DNA from 3 places in the Pectobacterium parvum genome. Region 2 is predicted to be linked to each of the others. Evidence: predicted binding sites of a transcription regulator. Region 2 holds the regulator's gene; each other region holds the start of a gene.
The links. Region 2 encodes CRP, which controls carbon source genes, mostly activating them, when cyclic AMP is high. Its sites were predicted from a motif close to ATGTGANNNNNNTCACAT; they were not measured.
Positions count from the first base shown of each region.

Region 1 (6,766 bases), 1.0 Mb from region 2:
TTGTACCCAATAGATGGCTTCAAACGGGCGTAACACCAGTATTGCGGGCTGAGGCTGTGCGTCAGGGTAATTGCTGAGTAACAGTCGCCAGCGGCGGTCATGGGTATCAATGGGAGGTTGCCAGCGTTGGGGCTGTTTGCTGAGATTTGCCAGAACCAGAAGCCGCTGTCCTTCCCAGATGCGCTGATAGCACCAGACAGTAGGATGGTCTGGCAACAGATCCTGATAGTCGCCGTGCGTCAGGAGAGGAAGCGCTTTACGCATAGCAATAAGCTGCTGGTAGGTGTAGAAGACAGATTCTTTATCCACCAGCGCTTGTTCCGCGTTGATGTGGGTGAAATTCTGACATAGCGCAATCCACGGTGTACCACTCGTAAATCCAGCATGCTTGCTGGCATCCCATTGCATCGGAGTACGGCCGTTATCACGCGACTTGCTGGCGAGGATTGCTAAGGTTTGTGTATCTGGCTGGCCGCGATCGCGTTGTTCAGCAAATTGATTCAGGCTTTCAATATCGTGGTATTGTTCAATCTGTGTATAGCCGGGATTGGTCATACCCAGTTCCTCGCCCTGATAGATATAGGGCGTGCCCTGCATACCGTGAAGCACCATCGCCAGCATCTTGGCGGACTGCACACGGAATTCGCCTTCGTCACCAAAGCGTGACACGATGCGCGGCTGATCGTGATTACACCAGAACAACGCATTCCAGGCGTGATTGTGCATCCCCTGCTGCCAGTGATTAAAAATCTGTTTGAGCTGGATAAAATCAGGTTCCGCCAGCGTCCATTTTTCCCCATTGGGGTAATCGACTTTCAGATGATGGAAATTGAACGTCATGGAGAGTTCGCTGCCGTCCAGCGCGGCGTAGCGGCGGCAGTGCTCCAGCGAGGTAGATGACATCTCACCGACGGTCATCAAGCCGCGGGGCTGAAAAACATCCTGACTGAATTCCTGCAGGTAATCATGAATTAGGGGACCATCGGTATAGAAACGGCGTCCATCGCCTTGCTGAGCATCAGACGGGAAATCCTGCTGCTTGGAGACCAGATTGATGACGTCCAGCCGCAGCCCGTCGACGCCTTTATCCGCCCAAAATTCACACACCTGTTTTAATTCATCCCGTACGCGTGGGTGTTCCCAATTCAGATCGGCCTGTTCTGTAGCAAAAAGGTGCAGATAATACTGTTTGCTTTCCACGTGCCACTGCCATGCTGGCCCACCAAATTTTGAACGCCAGTTATTGGGTAGCGCACCGTCATTACCATCGCGCCAGATATAAAAATGACGGTACGGACTACGGCGATCCTGCGCGTTCAGGAACCAGTGATGCTGCGTCGAGGTGTGGTTGAACACCATGTCCATCACGACACGGATACGGCGCTGATGCGCTTGCGCGATCAACGTTTCCATATCGGCCATCGTGCCATAGGTCGGATCGATGGCGCAGTAGTCGGCGACGTCATAGCCGTTATCAACCTGAGGAGAAAGATAAACCGGCGTCAGCCAGATCGCATCGACGCCCAGTTGTTGCAGGTAATCGAATCGGGCGGTGACGCCAGCGATGTCGCCAATGCCACTTCCGGTACTGTCCTGAAAGCTCTTCGGATAGATTTGATAAATCACGCCGTTTTGCCACCAAGGAAGCGAGGCGTTCATCGTCATGAGGTCGCTCCTTTATTACAGTGGGCCGTGTTTACACGGCCTGAGTTGAGATAATAATGATATGTCACTGCTATGCAGGGTCGAGTGTGCCATTACGGATTTTGCGCTTATAGACCAGCGACGTCAGCACAATCGGAATAACGGTGGCAACCAGCGTGGCGATAGCGAAGATCCCCCAAAACTGTGGCTTGATGGAGAGAATGCCCGGTAGCCCACCTACGCCGATGCCATTTGCCGTTACGCCATATAGGCCGCAAATCAGCGCGGCGGCGGCGGAACCGATCATGGCGCACAGCATCGGAAAACGGTATTTCAGGTTGATACCGTACATGGCCGGTTCGGTCACGCCAAGAAAAGCGGAAATCGCCGCGGGAACAGAAATTTCACGTTCGTTAGTTTTTCGGCTGACGAGAATCACCCCGACAACGGCAGCCGCCTGCGCAATGTTGGACAGCGCGATAAGCGGCCAAACTGGCGTGCCGCCCATACTTTGAATCATCTGCATATCAATCGCTAGCGTCGTTTGGTGCACGCCTGTGATGACCAGCGGTGCATACAGGAACCCAAACAGCGCTGCACCAACGGGGGCGAAGCTGCCTGTCATTACTGCCTTAACGGCCCAGGCGACGCCGTCACCAATCATACGACCAAACGGACCAATTAAGGTATGTGTCAGGAACACGGCCAGAATGAGTGAGGTTACGGGCACGACCACCAGATAGAGGTAATCCGGCACGATTTTTTTCAGCCGTGTCTCGATTATCGCCAGCGCCATCCCGGCCAGAACGGACGGAATGACCTGTGCCTGATAACCTATCTTCTCAATCGTGAACCAGCCGAAATTCCACACTTCAGGCGTTTGCTGGCCGATGAGGTAGGCGTTCATTAGCTGCGGCGATACTAGCGTGATGCCCAGCACGATGCCGAGGATGGGCGTGCCGCCCATTTTGCGTACGGTTGACCAGCAGACCGCAACAGGAAGATAGAAGAAGATGGCTTCACCCAACAGCCAGAGGAAATCGTAGATGGTTTGCCAGGTTGGATAGAGCTGAACCAGCGTTTGCCCGTCGCGCATCGGGATATCGCCAATCACGTTACGTGCCCCGAGGATCAAGCCCCCGCTGATGAGCGCGGGAAGCAGCGGAAAAAAGATCTCGGCAAAATGTGAAATGCTGCGTTCAAACCAACTCATGTTCTGGCGAGCGGCGACTTTGGCTTCTTCTTTATTCATCTCGCCTTTTCCCGTGGTGGCGAGCAGCGCTTTGTAATACTCATCCACGTTGGTGCCGATCACGACCTGAAATTGTCCGGCGTTGGTAAAACACCCTTTAACAATACGCAGCTCTTCAATGTTCTTGGGATGGGCTTTGGATGAGTCGTGCAAGACGAAGCGGAGACGAGTAATGCAGTGTGTGACCGCCGCGATGTTCTCACGCCCGCCGACCAGTTCGATCAGACGGTCAATATCCTGTTGTTTAACTTTACTCATAGTCATGTCCTTTTTATACCCGTCATACTTCAAGCTGCTTGTGCGTTGGCTGTCCTTACTCACCCCAGTCACTTACCTGTGTAAGCTCTTGGGGATTCGCTCGGTTGCCGCCTTCACGCAACTCGAATTATTTAGGGTATATCTTTTAGCGCAGACGTCGGGGACGCGAAGCAAGTACAGCTAGAGGAAAGCATAGTCTGTTAACGGTGGTTTTGCCGTGAAAGGAAAACGCATTGAGCTGTTTTTAAAAGAGAATGTTCAGGCATGCGGTGTGCTGCACAAATCTGCGACGTATGGGTAGACAAAAAGGAAAGGGGGATGAACAGAGTGAGAGAGAGGCCGAAAAACAAAAGCCGCCTGTAGGAGGCGGCTTTAGAGATTGTTTATATCACAATCAGAACGGGCTGATGATTGACCCAATACGTTCACAGTAACTGACATAAACATCTCCCATTCTTTTAAAGAATTTGCTGATTTTGCGAAAGGTTTTCATTATCAGACTCCTCTAACGGGTTAGTTAAGTGTGATGTTAATCACATTTTTAATGGTAGCGAAGATGAGATCGGATTTCAACATTTTTGTGATATCAGTCACAAAAATATAACGATATGGAAAAGGAAATGTGTCGTGGAGCGAAAGAACCTGATGCGCAACCGGAAGGTCAGCGCATCAGGTGATGGAAGGCATGCGAGGTAATATCAGGCGGGATAGTGATAAATATTGTGATCGAACCACTGCTCGGCGTCTTTCTCCGTGTGGTGAAAACGGAAGCCAAGCCGTTGAGCGACAGCGTTGCTACGCATGTTGGCGGTTGAGGTAAAGTACGCTATAAGCGTGCTTTTTCCTGCTGAATCAGGGTAAAGAGCGCATTGGTGTCGCTCTCTTCCTGGATAGGAAGGCGTAGATGGGGCTCGTGACGCAATTCATATAGTGCATCTATAAATGACGTATCGACAACTGTCGCTTCCATAAAATCGCTCCCTTTACCGCTGTAACGTTCCATCAACGATTGTGACGCTGTGTCCGCCGATCCACGGTTCATCGTTCAGGTAAGTCACGGTAATGCGGCCATCACGTTGCAGCATGGTGCCCTGTCGCGCACGGTAGCTGAGTGGCGCGGTGACGTTATTGATAGCATGCTGCTGACGAAGCAATACCGCCAGGCATGCATTGGCGCTGCCGGTAACCGGATCTTCCTTGAGATGGCCGCGTTCGATGTAGAAAGCACGAATCTCATAGTCGACAGGCGTTGCGCCATCGTGCGGGCCATAGACAGCGATGCCGCTGGTCTGGCTGAGATTTTGTACGGCTGAGAGTGCTTCTGCATCCGGTGTGATGTTCAGACAGGTGTCTGCGCTGTCTACGCGAATCACAAGCCAACGAATGCCCATTTGTACGGCCGTGGGCGGGTAGCGTTTATCGATACAGGGACTATCAACGCCGGTAATACCCAGCGTTTTTTCCAGCAGTGGCATGTGCTCATCACCAAACGGAACGAGGGTGGCTTGCGGGGCGTGAAAAGCGAGGCTCTCATCATCACCGATGTTGATCGACACGAGACCAATACCACATTGTTGCACCAGTTGGCCCGGAGACTTAGGGCGCAATCCTTCTTCAAGCAGGGCATGTGCGGTGCCTAGCGTAGGGTGTCCGGCAAACGGAATTTCCGATTCTGGCGTAAAAATACGAACATGGTAATCCGCTAAAGGATCGGTGGCTGGCAGGACAAACGTGGTTTCTGACAGGTTTGTCCAGCGAGCGATCTCCTGCATTTGCACATCGGTTAATCCCTTCGCCTCCATAATGACGGCAAGCGGATTGCCCTTGAAAGACTGCTGGGTGAAAACGTCGACCTGTTTGAAACGACGTACTATAGGCATCGCATTTTTCTCCTGTATGCGCTATCGCTTAAATATTACTCAAAACTAACCGCGCTCCTATCGCGCGCTTGTGGCATAATGCGCGCCAAATCACATTCCGACTCGAGTATAAGTGCTGTGTTAAGTACTAACAATATCGCTATGCGGTTTCATATATAATAATTTTCTTTATCCTTGTCTGTGTCTATTAATTATAGATACAGTATAAATACACTTATATACCATAGCCATTTTATCAACGAATTGAATTTCTTCGTCTTCTTTTGTTGAATTTTGATTTTATTATCTACTTGTACTGAAAGTATGTAGAGCTGAAAAATAGTTACTCCTCCAGTTATTCACTATTTCCCCTATGCCTTATTCGTATCGGTTTAATTATTAATTTCCACTCGGCCATTTTATATTTTTACTTTATTGACTGTGAGGAGTTAAGTATTATAAATGTTTGCTCATTTTCCCTGTAATAAATACTATAAACGCTTCATCCTCAAACGATTTTTTAGTTTCTCCTTCAGCGGTATAGGATACCCCAGCAATCAATAGTTTTCTAAATTCAGACTGATCTTATATTTTTCTGTGAAATCAATATCAAAGCTACTTGCGGTGATTCAGTTAAGATCCGAAACATAATATTGCTCGATGATCCGTAGAAAATCATCTAACAAGTTATTAACAACTATAGCTAATGTTACTATCCACTGGCTCCTAATGATTTTGTCAAAAAACGCTACTTTTATTCGCTTGTATATTTATGGATAAATGATTAATAAGATTCACCCTTTGTTGTTTTTAGTAATTATTACCTGTAAATCAACATGTTATTAAATCGATTGAGTGTATTTAACGGAGGGGTAGGGTTTTAACTAGCTTAAATCTATCATGATTTTTATCTCTGCCATTTTGACCATAATATTTTTTTGTGTATACTTTTGCTTAATCGGAATTTAATAAGTGTCAAGATTTTATTTAGGGTGTAAGAAATGTGTTGATGGGTTTTTATTTCAATCTTTTTTTAACTCTTCGTGAGATAGTGTTTTTTTGGAAGTGGAAGCATACCATTCTCTTTAATGTGATGACTTGTATCTGAAGGGATATGGTAGTCTGTTATTGGTGTTAGAGCTAAATAGGTTGGTGGGGTGTAATAATTTCTGTTTATCAATTATTTAATGAATCAATGCTGTATGAAGTTCTTGTTGAAGTGCATCTTTCGAATGGGAATTCTATTCATTATAAAGGTGTAACAACTTTTCAATATAGAAGTAATTAATGACTAGAATGCATTCAAAGTAATCCATTCTTAGTTCAGATTAGTTTATAACTCCGTAGCTTATGGTCAATGGGATTTCTGTTATAAACATTATCCTTAATTATGGATTGAAGTACGCCGCTATCTATATATACACGGGAGAAGAGTATCTAAAAAATTTAATTTTTTCCGACTCGGGTTCTCGATTTATTAAAGACCTTACTTATTATTAATTACGTTAAGATCTGGCCGATTATAACCTGTCGGCCTTTCTAGGAGTTTTTTTGTGAAGGACAGATTTAAACACACCCATTTCGTACCTCTTCATCTTAAATTGCTTGCTTGGATGAATATCGGTATCCAGGTTTCTTTTCCGATCGTAGCGGCATTTACCCCAGCGACTGCTGTGGCAGGAGGTGATGACCGCTTCCTGCAGAATCAGGAACAGATTGCGCTGCAGACTCGGGTATACACCTTGGGTGAAGG
Region 1 covers NZ_CP087392.1:1,741,299-1,748,064, forward strand. The annotation lists gene treC (alpha,alpha-phosphotrehalase) at 1-1,659, opposite strand, end outside; gene treB (PTS trehalose transporter subunit IIBC) at 1,736-3,154, opposite strand; gene LOZ86_RS21525 (hypothetical protein) at 3,981-4,124, opposite strand; gene LOZ86_RS07830 (PhzF family phenazine biosynthesis protein) at 4,138-5,034, opposite strand; gene LOZ86_RS07835 (inverse autotransporter beta domain-containing protein) at 6,567-6,766, shown strand, end outside.
Region 1: LOZ86_RS07830 (PhzF family phenazine biosynthesis protein) is a predicted target of CRP. The motif match lies at 5,113-5,130, and genes of this name have one in related genera.

Region 2 (6,766 bases):
AGAGGTGATTCCCGATCTGTCTCAGTTACCGTCTAATATTGAGTATCAGCTAACGGAACATGGCGGGCATGTTGGCTTCGTCGGTGGAACGTTGCTGAAACCGGAAATGTGGCTGGAACAGCGCATTCCCAACTGGCTTAGCCCATTTTTGGACCAGGCCAGCGACTCTTTTTCTTCAGGAGCCGTTTTTACTCAGAAACCCTTTGAATCAGGAAACATAGCGTGATTATTCCCTGGCAACAGCTCGACCCAGAAACGCTGGATAGCATCATCGAATCTTTCGTTCTGCGGGAAGGCACCGATTACGGCGAACAGGAGCGTTCGCTGGCGCAGAAAGTGGAAGATATCCGCGGCCAACTCCAATCTGGCGAGGTGGTGTTGGTGTGGTCTGAGTTACATGAAACCCTCAATATCATGCCGCGTAATCAGCTCAATTCCGGAGGACATGCCCCTTATTGAGCACGCCGAAAGTCGTGAAAGAACGCGCCAAACATGCTAACAATGATGATAATTACGTCTTTTTTGAGGATGCGCGCAGGCCTTCGGTCTATGCGGGCATCGCGATCACGGAGTCACGCACTTTATGTCACATCAACATCCGATTATTGCGGTTACCGGCTCCAGCGGAGCGGGAACCACGACAACCAGTCTGGCCTTCCGTAAGATTTTCCAGCAGTTTGATCTGCGCGCAGCCCAGTTGGAAGGCGATAGCTTTCACCGCTATACCCGCCCGGAAATGGATATGGCAATTCGTAAAGCGCGTGATTCAGGACGCCACATCAGCTACTTCGGCCCAGAAGCGAATGATTTCAGCCTGCTGGAACAGTCGTTTATTGAATATGGCCTGCACGGGCGTGGCCAGACGCGTAAATACCTTCATACCTACGATGAAGCCATTCCCTATAATCAGGTTCCTGGGACGTTCACGCCGTGGGAGCCGATGCCAGAACCCACCGATATCCTGTTCTATGAAGGATTGCACAGCGGCGTGGTCACCGAGCAAAACGACGTGGCACAGCATGTCGATTTGCTCGTCGGCGTGGTGCCGATCGTCAACCTGGAATGGATTCAAAAGCTGATTCGTGACGTTAATGAGCGCGGCCACTCGCGTGAAGCGGTGATGGATTCCGTCGTCCGCTCAATGGAAGACTACATCACCTATATCACGCCACAGTTCTCTCGCACACACATCAACTTCCAGCGCGTGCCCACCGTGGACACCTCCAACCCGTTCGCCGCCAAATCGATTCCCTCATTGGACGAAAGCTTCGTCGTGATTCATTTTCAGGGGTTGGATAATATTGATTACCCCTATCTGCTCGCTATGTTGCAGGGTTCCTTTATCTCCCACATCAACACGCTGGTCGTTACCGGTGGGAAGATGGGATTGGCGATGGAATTAATCATGGCACCGCTGGTGCAGCGGTTAATTGAAGGGAAAACGATCGAATAAGCATCGAGATACACGGGGCGACCACAGGGGTGAGGCCTCCCTACGGGAACCACCCCCTGTGTTTCCCCTAATAACAGGCTTAAGTGACCAGAATTAGTGCCCAGAGACAGGGATTATGCCAGCACTCTAATTTCGTGGCTGTGCGTCACCTCAACGGCTTTGCCCAGCATCAATGCTACTGAGCAGTATTTTTCTGCCGACAGTGCGACGGCTCGCTCGACAACTTTGTCGGTCAATCCTTTTCCCGTCACGATAAAATGCAGATTGATATGGGTGAATAAACGCGGCGCTTCTGACCGACGTTCTGACGTTAATTTCACTTCACAATCCGCTACATCGTTGCGGCTTTTTTGCAGAATCGACACCACATCAATCGCGCTGCATCCCCCTACGGACATCAACACCATTTCCATCGGACTCGGCGCTTTATCACCGGAATTGCCGTCCATCAATATCTGATGTCCTGATGCGGATTCGCCCAAAAACGTTAAGCCTTCAACCCATTTTACCCGTGCCTGCATGATGCCTCTCCACTAAAAATTTTTTGAAAATTTATACCGTTACTGTACAAAAACCAGCGTTAATCAGCGCTTTGTCATGCTGAAGCGAGACAACACAAGACACGTCCTTAAAGCTGTGTTAAAACGAAAATAGAATAGACCTTTTCTGGACAAACCCAGAAACGAAGAAGATGATGACCTGGCCAGACATACCCAGCCATTTTTACGGTGCGGCAAGGCAGCAACCGGAAAATAAAGGGTACAGAGGTTTCAGTATATTCCCTGACGTCATTCTGCCTAGACTGAATTTTATTTTTTTAGCAGTTAAACACGCCGTACAGGGAACTCTGACCCCTGTAATTTGCGCAGTGAATTACAACAGAGGATGATAGCGAATGGTTCTCGGCAAACCGCAAACAGATCCAACTCTCGAATGGTTCCTTTCCCATTGTCATATCCACAAGTATCCATCGAAGAGCACGCTGATTCACCAAGGTGAAAAAGCAGAAACGCTTTACTACATCGTGAAAGGCTCTGTCGCAGTGCTAATCAAAGATGAAGAAGGCAAGGAAATGATTCTCTCCTACCTCAATCAGGGCGATTTTATCGGCGAGCTCGGCCTGTTTGAAGAAGGTCAGGAACGCAGCGCCTGGGTTCGGGCAAAAACCGCCTGTGAAGTGGCTGAAATTTCCTATAAAAAATTCCGCCAACTCATCCAGGTTAACCCGGATATCCTCATGCGTCTGTCTGCACAAATGGCAAACAGACTTCAGGTTACCTCTGAAAAAGTCGGCAACCTCGCCTTCCTTGATGTGACTGGCCGTATTGCCCAAACCCTACTCAACCTGGCCAAACAACCTGATGCCATGACACATCCAGATGGCATGCAAATAAAAATTACCCGTCAGGAAATTGGGCAAATCGTTGGCTGCTCGCGTGAAACCGTGGGCCGCATTCTGAAAATGTTAGAAGACCAGAACCTGATCTCTGCACACGGTAAAACGATTGTCGTTTACGGCACTCGCTAAACCCCTGTCGCGGTACCCTACCAATAAAAAAAGCGTGAAGCCTTGGCCTCACGCTTTTTTTATGGCGAGCTTCCTGCTCGCCACCCTGCGGGTCGTCGCAAGCGACGTTGAAAAACGTTCCCTACGTTTTTTTATGGCTGATCTTTTGAGAGCATAATCAGTTTGCTGCGTTAACGACCTGCGCGACGGCTTTAGCGAATTTCGCCATCCCCTGCGCAATATCCTCTTCATCAATAATCAAAGATGGTACGAAGCGGATTACGTTCGGCCCAGCCATCAGCACCATAAGCCCCTGAGACGTTGCCGCAGCCAGAAACTCGCCCGCGCGACCATGCCATTGCGGTTTCAGTTCGGCACCCAGCAGCAGCCCCATACCGCGAACCTGCTCGAATATTCCGCACTGCTGATTGATTTTCTCAAGCTCACTAACAAAGCGATCGTGGCGATCCGCCACACCTGATAGCACTTCTGGTGTGTTAATAATATCCAGCGCAGCTTCCGCCACCGCACAGGCCAGCGGGTTGCCGCCATAAGTGGTGCCGTGTACCCCAACCGTCATGGCCGATGCGATCTCTTCCGTCGTCAGCATCGCGCTAATCGGGAAACCACCGCCCAATGCTTTAGCCGTTGTGAGGATATCTGGCGTAATGCCGTAGTGCATGTAGCTGAATAGTTTGCCAGTGCGCCCCATTCCGCTCTGCACTTCATCAAACACCAGCAGCGCCTTGTGCTGATCGCACAGATCGCGAACGCCTTGTAAAAACTCAGGCGTAGCGGGCGTAATCCCCCCTTCCCCCTGAATCGGCTCCAGTACAACCGCACAGGTGTGATCGTCCATCACCGCTTTAACAGCAGCCAGATCGTTGAAGGGAACATGAACAATATCGGCAGGCTTAGGCCCGAAACCGTCGGCATATTTAGGCTGTCCGCCGACCGAGACGGTGAACAGCGTCCGACCATGGAATGCATTGTAGAAGGCGATGATCTTGGTTTTATACGGACTATGGCGTTTAATCCCATAGTGACGTGCCAGCTTAAAGGCAGCTTCGTTAGCCTCAGCACCGGAGTTAACAAAGAACACGCGGTCGGCAAAAGTAGCATCAATCAATTTGCTGGCGAGGCGTAGCGCAGGCTCATTAGTGAAAATATTGCTGGTGTGCCACAGCGTTTCACCCTGCTGCTGCAACGCGTTCACCAATGCAGGATGGCAGTGACCCAGCGCCGTGACCGCAATACCACCGGAGAAATCGATATACTCGCGGCCGTCCTGATCCCAGACGCGGCTCCCTTTACCTTTCACGGGTACAAACTTCGCGGGTGCATAAACTGGCAAAATCACTTTATCATGAGTATCCCGTGTCACTGCTTTCTGCTCTGCTGCCATTTGCTGCCTCACTCTGCTGTCCATCATATCTAAATGAAAATATAGTCAACAAATATGCATAAAAAATCAATTACAGGCAATATTAAATCGGCTACTGAGGAGAATAACTTTCTATATCACTAAATTTTAAGGAAATTATCCAAAAGCTGATGCCCCTGCTGGCTAAGAATGCTCTCTGGGTGAAACTGCACCCCTTCCAGTGGCAATGCGCGATGGCGGATCCCCATAATCTCATCACGCTTTCCTTCATGTTCGCTCCAGGCCGTGACCTCAAAGCAATCGGGTAGCGAGGCGGAATCAATAATGAGTGAATGATAACGGGTGACCGTCAAAGGCTGAGCCAACCCCGTGAAAACCCCCGTATCGCTATGCGCAATCGCTGAGGTTTTCCCGTGCATGACCTGCCGTGCCCGCACCACGCGCGCGCCGAACGCCTGCCCCATCGCCTGATGGCCAAGACACACGCCCAGAATAGGCAATTTATCAGCAAAGTGACGAATGGCAGCCAGTGAAATGCCCGCCTCGTCCGGCGTACAAGGGCCAGGTGAAATAACCAACCGCTCAGGCGCAAGCTGTTCAATCTCACGCAGCGTCAGTTCATCATTACGCTTCACCACAACCTGCGCGCCAAGCTCACAAAAGTATTGGTAAAGGTTGTAGGTAAAGGAGTCGTAGTTATCGATAATTAGCAGCATATTTTACTTAAGTTATTTATAAATAATGAATTTATAATTTAAATACCTTTTTGATACCCGCTGTAATACCCGCAATTTTTTTCGATACCCTCTTATTTGGGCTAAAACGGAGAAACTATTGTACCCGTCTCCAGCATGAAAAGGGTGTGTCAGATTCATGACACAGCGGTTGAGGTGCATGTCTCATGGAGATAATGGGTTCTTCGGCTGCGGTGTCACCTTCATCCGTTGACACGGAAAAAGTGACGCCGGTGCAGACGCAAATCATTGAGACGAGTAGCACAATAACGCGAACTTACGAGGATAAACACTGTTTAAGCCGCTGATGAAGTGAAATCACCACAACGATAAACGTTGCAGCTACGGCCAGTCTCCTACGGTATGGAAGCCGCTCTCTGCCTGGGTATGGTAAGCCCATGGCAATGTTGGGCTTGAAGTAAAATAGTCAAAACGAACTTGCATCACCACGCTCGCAACAGCGTTCAAGCTACTCGGTGGTATCTGCTTTCAAAGGCTGGCAAATTTACCACACGCAACTGAGCGTGTTTTTTCGGGGGCTGACGCTCAGTGGAACGAAAACTCACGCTAAGGAATTGAATGAGTCTGGATAATCGCTCACCCACTTTTATTATAAAAAACGATAAAACGGTTATTTTTTGAAGGAATTATTTGCATTATTCTGGTAGTTTTATTTAATTAATAATATTCAAAAAAAAGATATGGCGCGAAGAATTAACTCGCCCCTAGTTTATCTAATGGTTGAATCTACCCTAGATATTTTTTAATTTATATGCTATGTCATTTTGGTAGTTACGGGATATAGCGAAAATCGCAATTAGTTTAGAAGGGGTTTTATTTTGATTACTGTAGAAACAATTTATGGTGTTAAAATTACAATGAGGATTTGCGATATAATTATGATTAAAAGCCATGGGCGGTTAACTAAAATATTTATCAAAGGACATGAAAATCCGATTATTACAGACATGCAGCATGATGATTTTATATTCAGTTTTTTAATGAAAAACATAAAAGGTAATCTCAGTAGCACTATTTAGTGCCCGCGTAGGTCGTGTATTCAATCAGTTCTGGAAAATTTATCTCCAGTCGCGTGGGGACACATTCTTCTTGGCGGAAATTATTCATTTGAAGATAAAACAGCGATCTCAAATCTGGACAGTCTTCTGGAAGGCGTTGAGCCGCTGAGTGTTGAAGAAGATGCAGAATAAAGATCAAGTAAATAAATGCATGATAAGTAATGATTTTTATGTCATGAATGGGCATTTTGGAGGAAATGGGAGCGGAACCCCTAGTAAGACACTGGGATATTCAAAATCATTCGAAATGCACGATAGGATCATCGGTATTTACATCGAACGAAAGCACTACGTTTTATGCCATATCAACTTATTGAATACACAACTATTTTTTAATTTATTAACCTTCAAGCTCGGTGTGCGACAGCACATAAGCGTTTCTATTATTATTATTTTTACTTTATATAGGCTGTAGATGATAAGAATTAATTTTATGCTTATTATCAAACAAACTACAGAGGTTATTAACATGAAAAGCTTAAAGTTTATTTTACCTGCTTTAATATTATCATTTTCTTCTTTTGCAGCTGAACGTTGTGGCGAAGGGCAGATTCAAGTATGTACTCTTCTCACCGGTTGTATTTGCACAGGCGTTGGGTGATATAGCTA
Region 2 covers NZ_CP087392.1:700,402-707,167, reverse strand. The annotation lists gene LOZ86_RS03120 (hydrolase) at 1-226, shown strand, start outside; gene LOZ86_RS03115 (YheU family protein) at 223-459, shown strand; gene LOZ86_RS03110 (phosphoribulokinase) at 584-1,453, shown strand; gene LOZ86_RS03105 (OsmC family protein) at 1,567-1,974, opposite strand; gene crp (cAMP-activated global transcriptional regulator CRP) at 2,349-2,981, shown strand; gene argD (bifunctional acetylornithine/succinyldiaminopimelate transaminase) at 3,139-4,365, opposite strand; gene LOZ86_RS03090 (aminodeoxychorismate synthase component II) at 4,485-5,060, opposite strand; partial or broken gene LOZ86_RS03085 (IS1 family transposase) at 6,375-6,455, shown strand.

Region 3 (6,766 bases), 140 kb from region 2:
CGATGATGAGTGGTTTATGAACCGTCCGCGTGCAGAAGAAGAGCGTTTCTTCAAAGAGTCGATCTTTAAATACAAGCTGTTCGAGCCTGCACTGCTCGAAACCGATGGCGTCAGCAAGGTGTTCTTTACCTGTGATTCCCATGAACAACTGTTACCGCTGGAAGAAGCGCTCAACGCGCGCTGGGGCGACCGCGTCAACGTGAGTTTCTCGACGCTTACCTGTCTGGAAGTGATGGCGGGCGGCGTGTCTAAAGGCCATGCGCTGGAGCAGGTGGCGAAGATTATCGGCTTCTCGCTCAAAGAGTGCGTGGCGTTTGGTGATGGCATGAACGACTACGAAATGCTGTCGATGGCCGGAAAAGGCTGCGTGATGCAGAACGCGCATCAGCGCCTGAAAGATATGCTGCCAGATCGCGAAGTGATTGGCTCTAACGCGGACAGCGCCGTGCCGAATTACCTGCGTGAACTGTTTCTGAAATAATCGATGTGTTATCGAGTCAACGTATCATCAGGCACATCGTGCCCGATGGGAAAGCGGAGCCTCAGCGATTGTTTAAGGATCGAGATACCGAGGGCGACCACGGTGCGAGGCATCCCTGCGGGAGCCTCATCATCGTGTTTCCCTCTAAATCCATGCTTAAGCGACCAGTATTAGCGCTTCAGCGCGGTTTTTTCAGGAAATCGACTGCTTTGTCGGGAAAGTCGGTGAACAGGCCGTCAACATCCGCCTGATAGTAGAGGATATTGTAGAGACTATCGATATCGTTGGCGTACGCCGGTAGCCTGTCGGCCCTTGCCGTGAACGGGTGCACTTGAAGTTTATGCTGGTGGGCTTCCTTCACCATGTCGGTAAAGGTGATGTGGTCAGGCGTCGAACCTTTCTGCACGAGCATGTGATAGTCCGGGCCGATACCGTCGGCATAGGTCGCAATTTGCTGCATAGCGCCGGGCTTTTGCATCCAGTCGTAGTGGTAATTCACCCACGTTCCATCGGCCTGCTTCTCGTAGGTTTCATGCCAGTCGGTATAGGCAATCAGTTGAATCAGGTTCAGATCCATCTTCATCTGCGGCTGCAATTCGGTTTTGATGCGCTTTAGCTCGGCAACATCAAACGATTGCAGGAAGACCTTATCGCTTTTTTTCGTATAGCCATACTGCTTCAACACGGCCAGCGTTTCGCGCGCGATGTCTTTTCCTTCCTGATGGTGAAACCACGGCGCTTTGATTTCGGGATAGAGTCCGATGTTTTTGCCAGTTGAGTGGTTCAGCCCCTGAATAAATTCAATTTCTTCCTGAAAGGTATGAATACGGAAGTCGGATTTCCACATCGGAAAACGGTTCGGGTAGCTCTGTACCTGCTTGCCGTCTTTGATGTCGAACCCTTCGGTAAATTTCAGTGACTTGATTTCTTTCAGCGTGAAATCGATGGCGTAAAAGCGTCCATCTTTGCGGGCGCGCTGCGGAAAGCGTTCTGCCACGTCGGTCACGCGATCCAGATAGTGATCATGCAGGACAATGAGCGCGTTATCTTTGGTGAGCACCAGATCTTGCTCCAGATAATCGGCCCCCTGAGCGTAGGCCATCGCTTTCGCCGGAAGCGTATGCTCGGGCAGATAGCCGCTGGCACCACGGTGGGCAATAACGATTTTGTCGGTTGATGAAGCGGAAGCACTAAAGGAAACGGAGAGCGCGAGGGCGGAGAGTAGGGATATTACGGTAACGTTCATGCGATCAAACCTCTTTCTGTTGAGAGAAAGGCGGCGTCATCAGGACGCCGCCAGAGGGATGCTTACAAGAGCGGGTTAGGCGCGATTGGCTAACTCTGCTTTATGCTTTTTCTCATTCAGCATAACAACAACCAGCAGAAGTACAGCCAGAATGCTGCCGCCGATCATGACCATGAAGCCGCCGTCCCAACCGAAGAAGTCAACGGTGTAGCCGACGATGGCGCTAGCGGCAACAGAACCGCCGAGGTAGCCGAACAGGCCGGTGAAGCCCGCTGCGGTACCCGCTGCTTTTTTCGGTGCCAGTTCCAGTGCATGCAGACCAATCAGCATGACCGGGCCGTAAATCAGGAAGCCGATGACGATCATACAGGCCATGTCCACACCCGGGTTACCGGCTGGGTTCATCCAGTAAACGATAGTTGCTATTGTCACCAGCGTCATGAAGAACACGCCTGTTGCACCACGGTTACCTTTGAAGACCTTGTCGGACATCCAGCCGCACAGCAGTGTGCCCGGAATACCTGCATATTCGTAGAAGAAATAGGCCCAGGAAGACTTATCCAGTGCGAAGTGTTTAACTTCCTTCAGGTAGGTCGGTGACCAGTCGAGGATACCGTAACGCAGCAGGTAAACGAAGACGTTGGCGATCGCGATGTACCACAGCAGTTTGTTGGGGAAAACGTACTGCATGAAGATCTGCTTAGCCGTCAGTTCTTCTTCCGCTTTTTCATTGTAATCAACCGGATAATCGTTTTTGTACTCTTCAATCGGTGGCAGGCCACAGGATTGCGGCGTGTCACGCATCAGTGCAAAAGCGATCATGGCAATCAGAATGGCGGCGAAGGCCGGCATATAGAGTGCAGCTTTCCAGTCGTTGAACCAGGCCATACCCAGCAGGAACAGCAGAGGAGGAATACCACCGCCGACGTTGTGAGCACAGTTCCATACGGACACGATGCCACCACGTTCTTTCTGCGACCACCAGTGAACCATCGTACGTCCGCACGGCGGCCAGCCCATACCCTGGAACCATCCGCACAGGAACAGCAGGACGAACATAATCGCAATGCTGGATGTTGCCCACGGCACGAAGCCCATGAACAGCATGACCGCCGCTGACAGAATCAGACCCGCAGGCAGGAACACGCGCGGGTTAGAACGGTCGGATATCGATCCCATGATGAATTTGGAAAAACCGTAGGCAATGGAGATGCCCGACAGCGCAAAACCGAGGTCACCGCGTGAGAAGCCCTGGTCGATCAGATAAGGCATGGCAAGTGCGAAGTTTTTACGCACCAGATAGTAGGCGGCGTAGCCAAAAAAGATCCCCATGAAAATCTGCCAACGCAGGCGGCGATAGAGCGGATCGACGTGTTCTTGCGACACGCGCGGCTGGTGGGCGGCGGGCCTAAAAATACTCAGCATAGATATCTCCAATGCGAAAAAAAACGAGAGCTTTTTTGTTCTATTACGAACGTTATTGTAAGGGGGTAGCGTGCAAATGAGTGTGATTCATGACGCTGATGTTACACTTTTATGAAACTGTGACGATTTTTGTGCTCATGTTAACAGAATCGAAAAATTACACAGTGCGGTTTTAGTGACCCAAATCACACTTATTGTTTTTAAACCCCGTCTTGTTTTCGTTTAGTGTTCGTTTTTGCTCTTTATCAAACATTAACCCTTCTTTTTGTGTCCCAATAGCAACATATACGCCCTAAATAATTCGAGCTGCGTGAAGGCGGCAACCGCGCGAATCCCCAGGAGCTTACTCAGGTAAGTGACTGGGGGGAGTAAGGGCAGCTAACGCACAAGCAGCTTGAAGTATGACGGGGATACCATCCGCCTGGAGCGAGAACATGATGCAAAATACGGGGAACTGGCGTGAAACTGACGTGGTTGTCATCGGCGGTGGTGCGACGGGGGCGGGTACGGCACGAGACTGTGCCCTGCGCGGACTGCGCTGCCTGCTGCTTGAACGTTATGACATTGCGACCGGGGCGACCGGGCGTAATCACGGCTTATTACACAGCGGCGCCCGCTATGCGGTAACCGATGGTGAGTCTGCCCGCGAATGTATTGAAGAAAACCAGATTCTCCGGCGGATTGCTCGCCACTGTATTGAGCCTACCGACGGTCTGTTTATCACCTTGCCAGAAGACGATCTCGGCTGGCAGGCGCAGTTTATTACCGCCTGCCAGCAGGCTGGGATTCACGCTCAGGCGTTGGATCCGCAGGAAGCGCTACGGCTGGAACCGGCGGCAAACCCGACGCTGATTGGCGCGGTGCGCGTGCCGGATGGTTCGGTCGATCCTTTTCGCCTGACGGCGGCCAACATGATTGATGCCTGCGAGCACGGTGCGGAAGTACTGACCTATCATGAGGTTATCGGGCTGATTCGTCAGGGCGACCGTATTACCGGCGTGCGCGTTTTCGACCATAAAAAAGGTGTAGAAACAGAAATCTATGCACAGGTGGTGGTCAACGCGGGCGGTATCTGGGGGCAACACATTGCGGAATATGCCGATCTGCGCGTGCGTATGTTTCCGGCAAAAGGCGCGCTGTTGATTCTTGGACACCGCATCAACAACATGGTGATCAACCGCTGCCGTAAACCGGCGGATGCCGACATTCTGGTACCGGGCGATACCATTTCGCTGATTGGCACCACCTCAACCCACATCGATTACGATCAAATCGACAATATGCTGGTAACGCCTGCTGAGGTGGAAACGCTGATGCGGGAAGGTTCGATGCTGGCACCGAAGCTGGCGAGCACGCGCATTCTACGCGCCTATGCGGGCGTCCGACCGCTGGTTGCCAGCGATAGCGACCCCAGTGGACGCAGCGTGAGCCGTGGCATTGTGCTGCTCGACCATGCCAGCCGCGATGGGCTGGAAGGGTTTATTACCATCACCGGCGGCAAGCTGATGACCTACCGCCTGATGGCGGAGTGGGTGACTGACGCTATTTGCAAAAAGCTGGGTCATGACGTGGCTTGCTCAACGGCACAGACGCCGCTGCCTGGTTCTGAATCGCTGGAGGCGGTGAAATCCGCGCCTCACGCCCTGTCTGCTTATCCTGCGGCAAAACCGCTCTCTGCGCCGCTGCGCGGTTCGGCGATTTATCGCCACGGTGAACGTGCTGGGAGAATGTTGTCCGGTGAGCGTCTGGACCGCAGTCTGGTGTGTGAATGCGAGGCGGTGACGGCGGGAGAAGTGCGCTACGCCGTGGAATCATTGCAGGTGAATAACCTGATTGACCTGCGTCGGCGTACTCGCGTGGGTATGGGCACCTGTCAGGGCGAACTGTGCGCCTGTCGGGCGGCGGGTCTATTGTGCCGTCTGGGCACCGCGACGCCGGAGCAATCGCTCACGCAGCTCAGCCAGTTTTTGAACGAACGCTGGAAAGGCATTCGCCCGATTGCGTGGGGCAATGCGCTGCGCGAAAGCGAATTTACCAGCTGGATTTATCAGGGATTGTGCGGCCTGTCGGCCAGCGACAGTCAGGAGGATCGTCATGCGCTATGACGTTGTGATTATCGGTGGCGGACTGGCGGGATTGACCTGCGGGATTCGCTTATTGGAGCAGGGGAAACGCTGCGCGATTGTCAGCGCGGGGCAGAATGCACTGCATTTTTCTTCCGGCGCGCTGGATTTACTCTCCCATCTTCCCGACGGACAGCCTGTGAGCCAGCCGCTCGATGCGCTGGATGAATTGGCGCGTCAGGCCCCTCATCACCCTTATTCCCGGATGGGCGCGGCGGCAGTGGCGGCCCTGTTGCCACAGGCCGAGGCGCTGCTGGCACGCAGCAATATCACCCTGCTGGGCAATCATCAGCAGAACCATTGGCGCATGACGCCGTTAGGCAAGTTTCGCGCCTGCTGGCTGAGTCCGGTCGATGGCGTAACGCGTGGTTTGCTGGATTCCCGCTTTGGCGACAATCCGCTGATTGCGGGAATCGAAGGCTTTCTGGATTTTCAGTCCCGTATTGTGGCCGGCACGCTTCAGGCGCAGGGGATCGCGGCACGCAGTGATGAGCTCAAGCTGCCCGTGCTGGATCGGTTGCGTCAGAGCCCCAGCGAATTCCGGTCGGTCAATATCGCCCGCGTACTTGACCGACCGGAAAATCGTTCGGCACTGGTGGAAGAGCTGTCGCTTCTGGCTAACGGGAACGATGCCATCATCATGCCCGCCTGTCTGGGATTGGACAGCCCTGAAATCATCAATGAACTCGCTGATGCGTTAGGTAAACCGGTGCTGCTGTTACCGACATTGCCGCCGTCATTGCTCGGATTACGTCTGCATCAGGCGCTGTCGCAGCGCTTTCGCCAACTGGGTGGCATGGTGATGCCGGGCGATCGCGCGGTGCGCGCCTCGCTGTCGCCGCAGGAGATTGCGATTCATAGCCACCATCATCGTGATATTCCGCTGCGGGCGAAGCACGCGGTGCTGGCGAGCGGTAGCTTCTTCAGTAACGGGCTGGTGACGCAGTTTGATCGGGTGACCGAACCGGTCTTTGGGCTGGACATTCGATTCGCTGACCAGCGCGAGGGCTGGAGCCAGCAGGATGTGTTTGCGCCGCAGCCTTATATGCAATTTGGCGCGATGGTCGATGAACATCTGCATCCGCGCATTGGGGGTGAAACGGTCAACAACCTGTACGCGATTGGCTCGGTGCTGGAAGGCTTCGACCCGATTGTGCAGGGATGTGGAGCCGGGGTTTCCTTGCTTAGCGCACTTCATGTTGCCGAACAGATTTTGAAGGAGGGCAACCCATGAGCCTGCTTAGCGATAATAGTTTTGAAGATTGCATCAAGTGTACGGTCTGTACCACGTACTGCCCAGTTTCGCGCGTGAATCCGCTTTATCCCGGCCCGAAACAGGCTGGGCCGGACGGCGAACGCCTGCGGCGTAAAGATCCGGCGCTGTATGATGATGCGCTGAAATACTGCACCAACTGCAAACGTTGTGAAGTTGCGTGCCCGTCGGATGTCAAAATTGGCGACATTATTCAGCGTGCAAAGGGGACGCACAGC
Region 3 covers NZ_CP087392.1:558,005-564,770, forward strand. The annotation lists gene yigL (sugar/pyridoxal phosphate phosphatase YigL) at 1-481, shown strand, start outside; gene glpQ (glycerophosphodiester phosphodiesterase) at 660-1,727, opposite strand; gene glpT (glycerol-3-phosphate transporter) at 1,803-3,152, opposite strand; gene glpA (anaerobic glycerol-3-phosphate dehydrogenase subunit A) at 3,587-5,257, shown strand; gene glpB (glycerol-3-phosphate dehydrogenase subunit GlpB) at 5,247-6,509, shown strand; gene glpC (anaerobic glycerol-3-phosphate dehydrogenase subunit GlpC) at 6,506-6,766, shown strand, end outside.
Region 3: glpT (glycerol-3-phosphate transporter) is a predicted target of CRP. The motif match lies at 3,326-3,343, and genes of this name have one in related genera.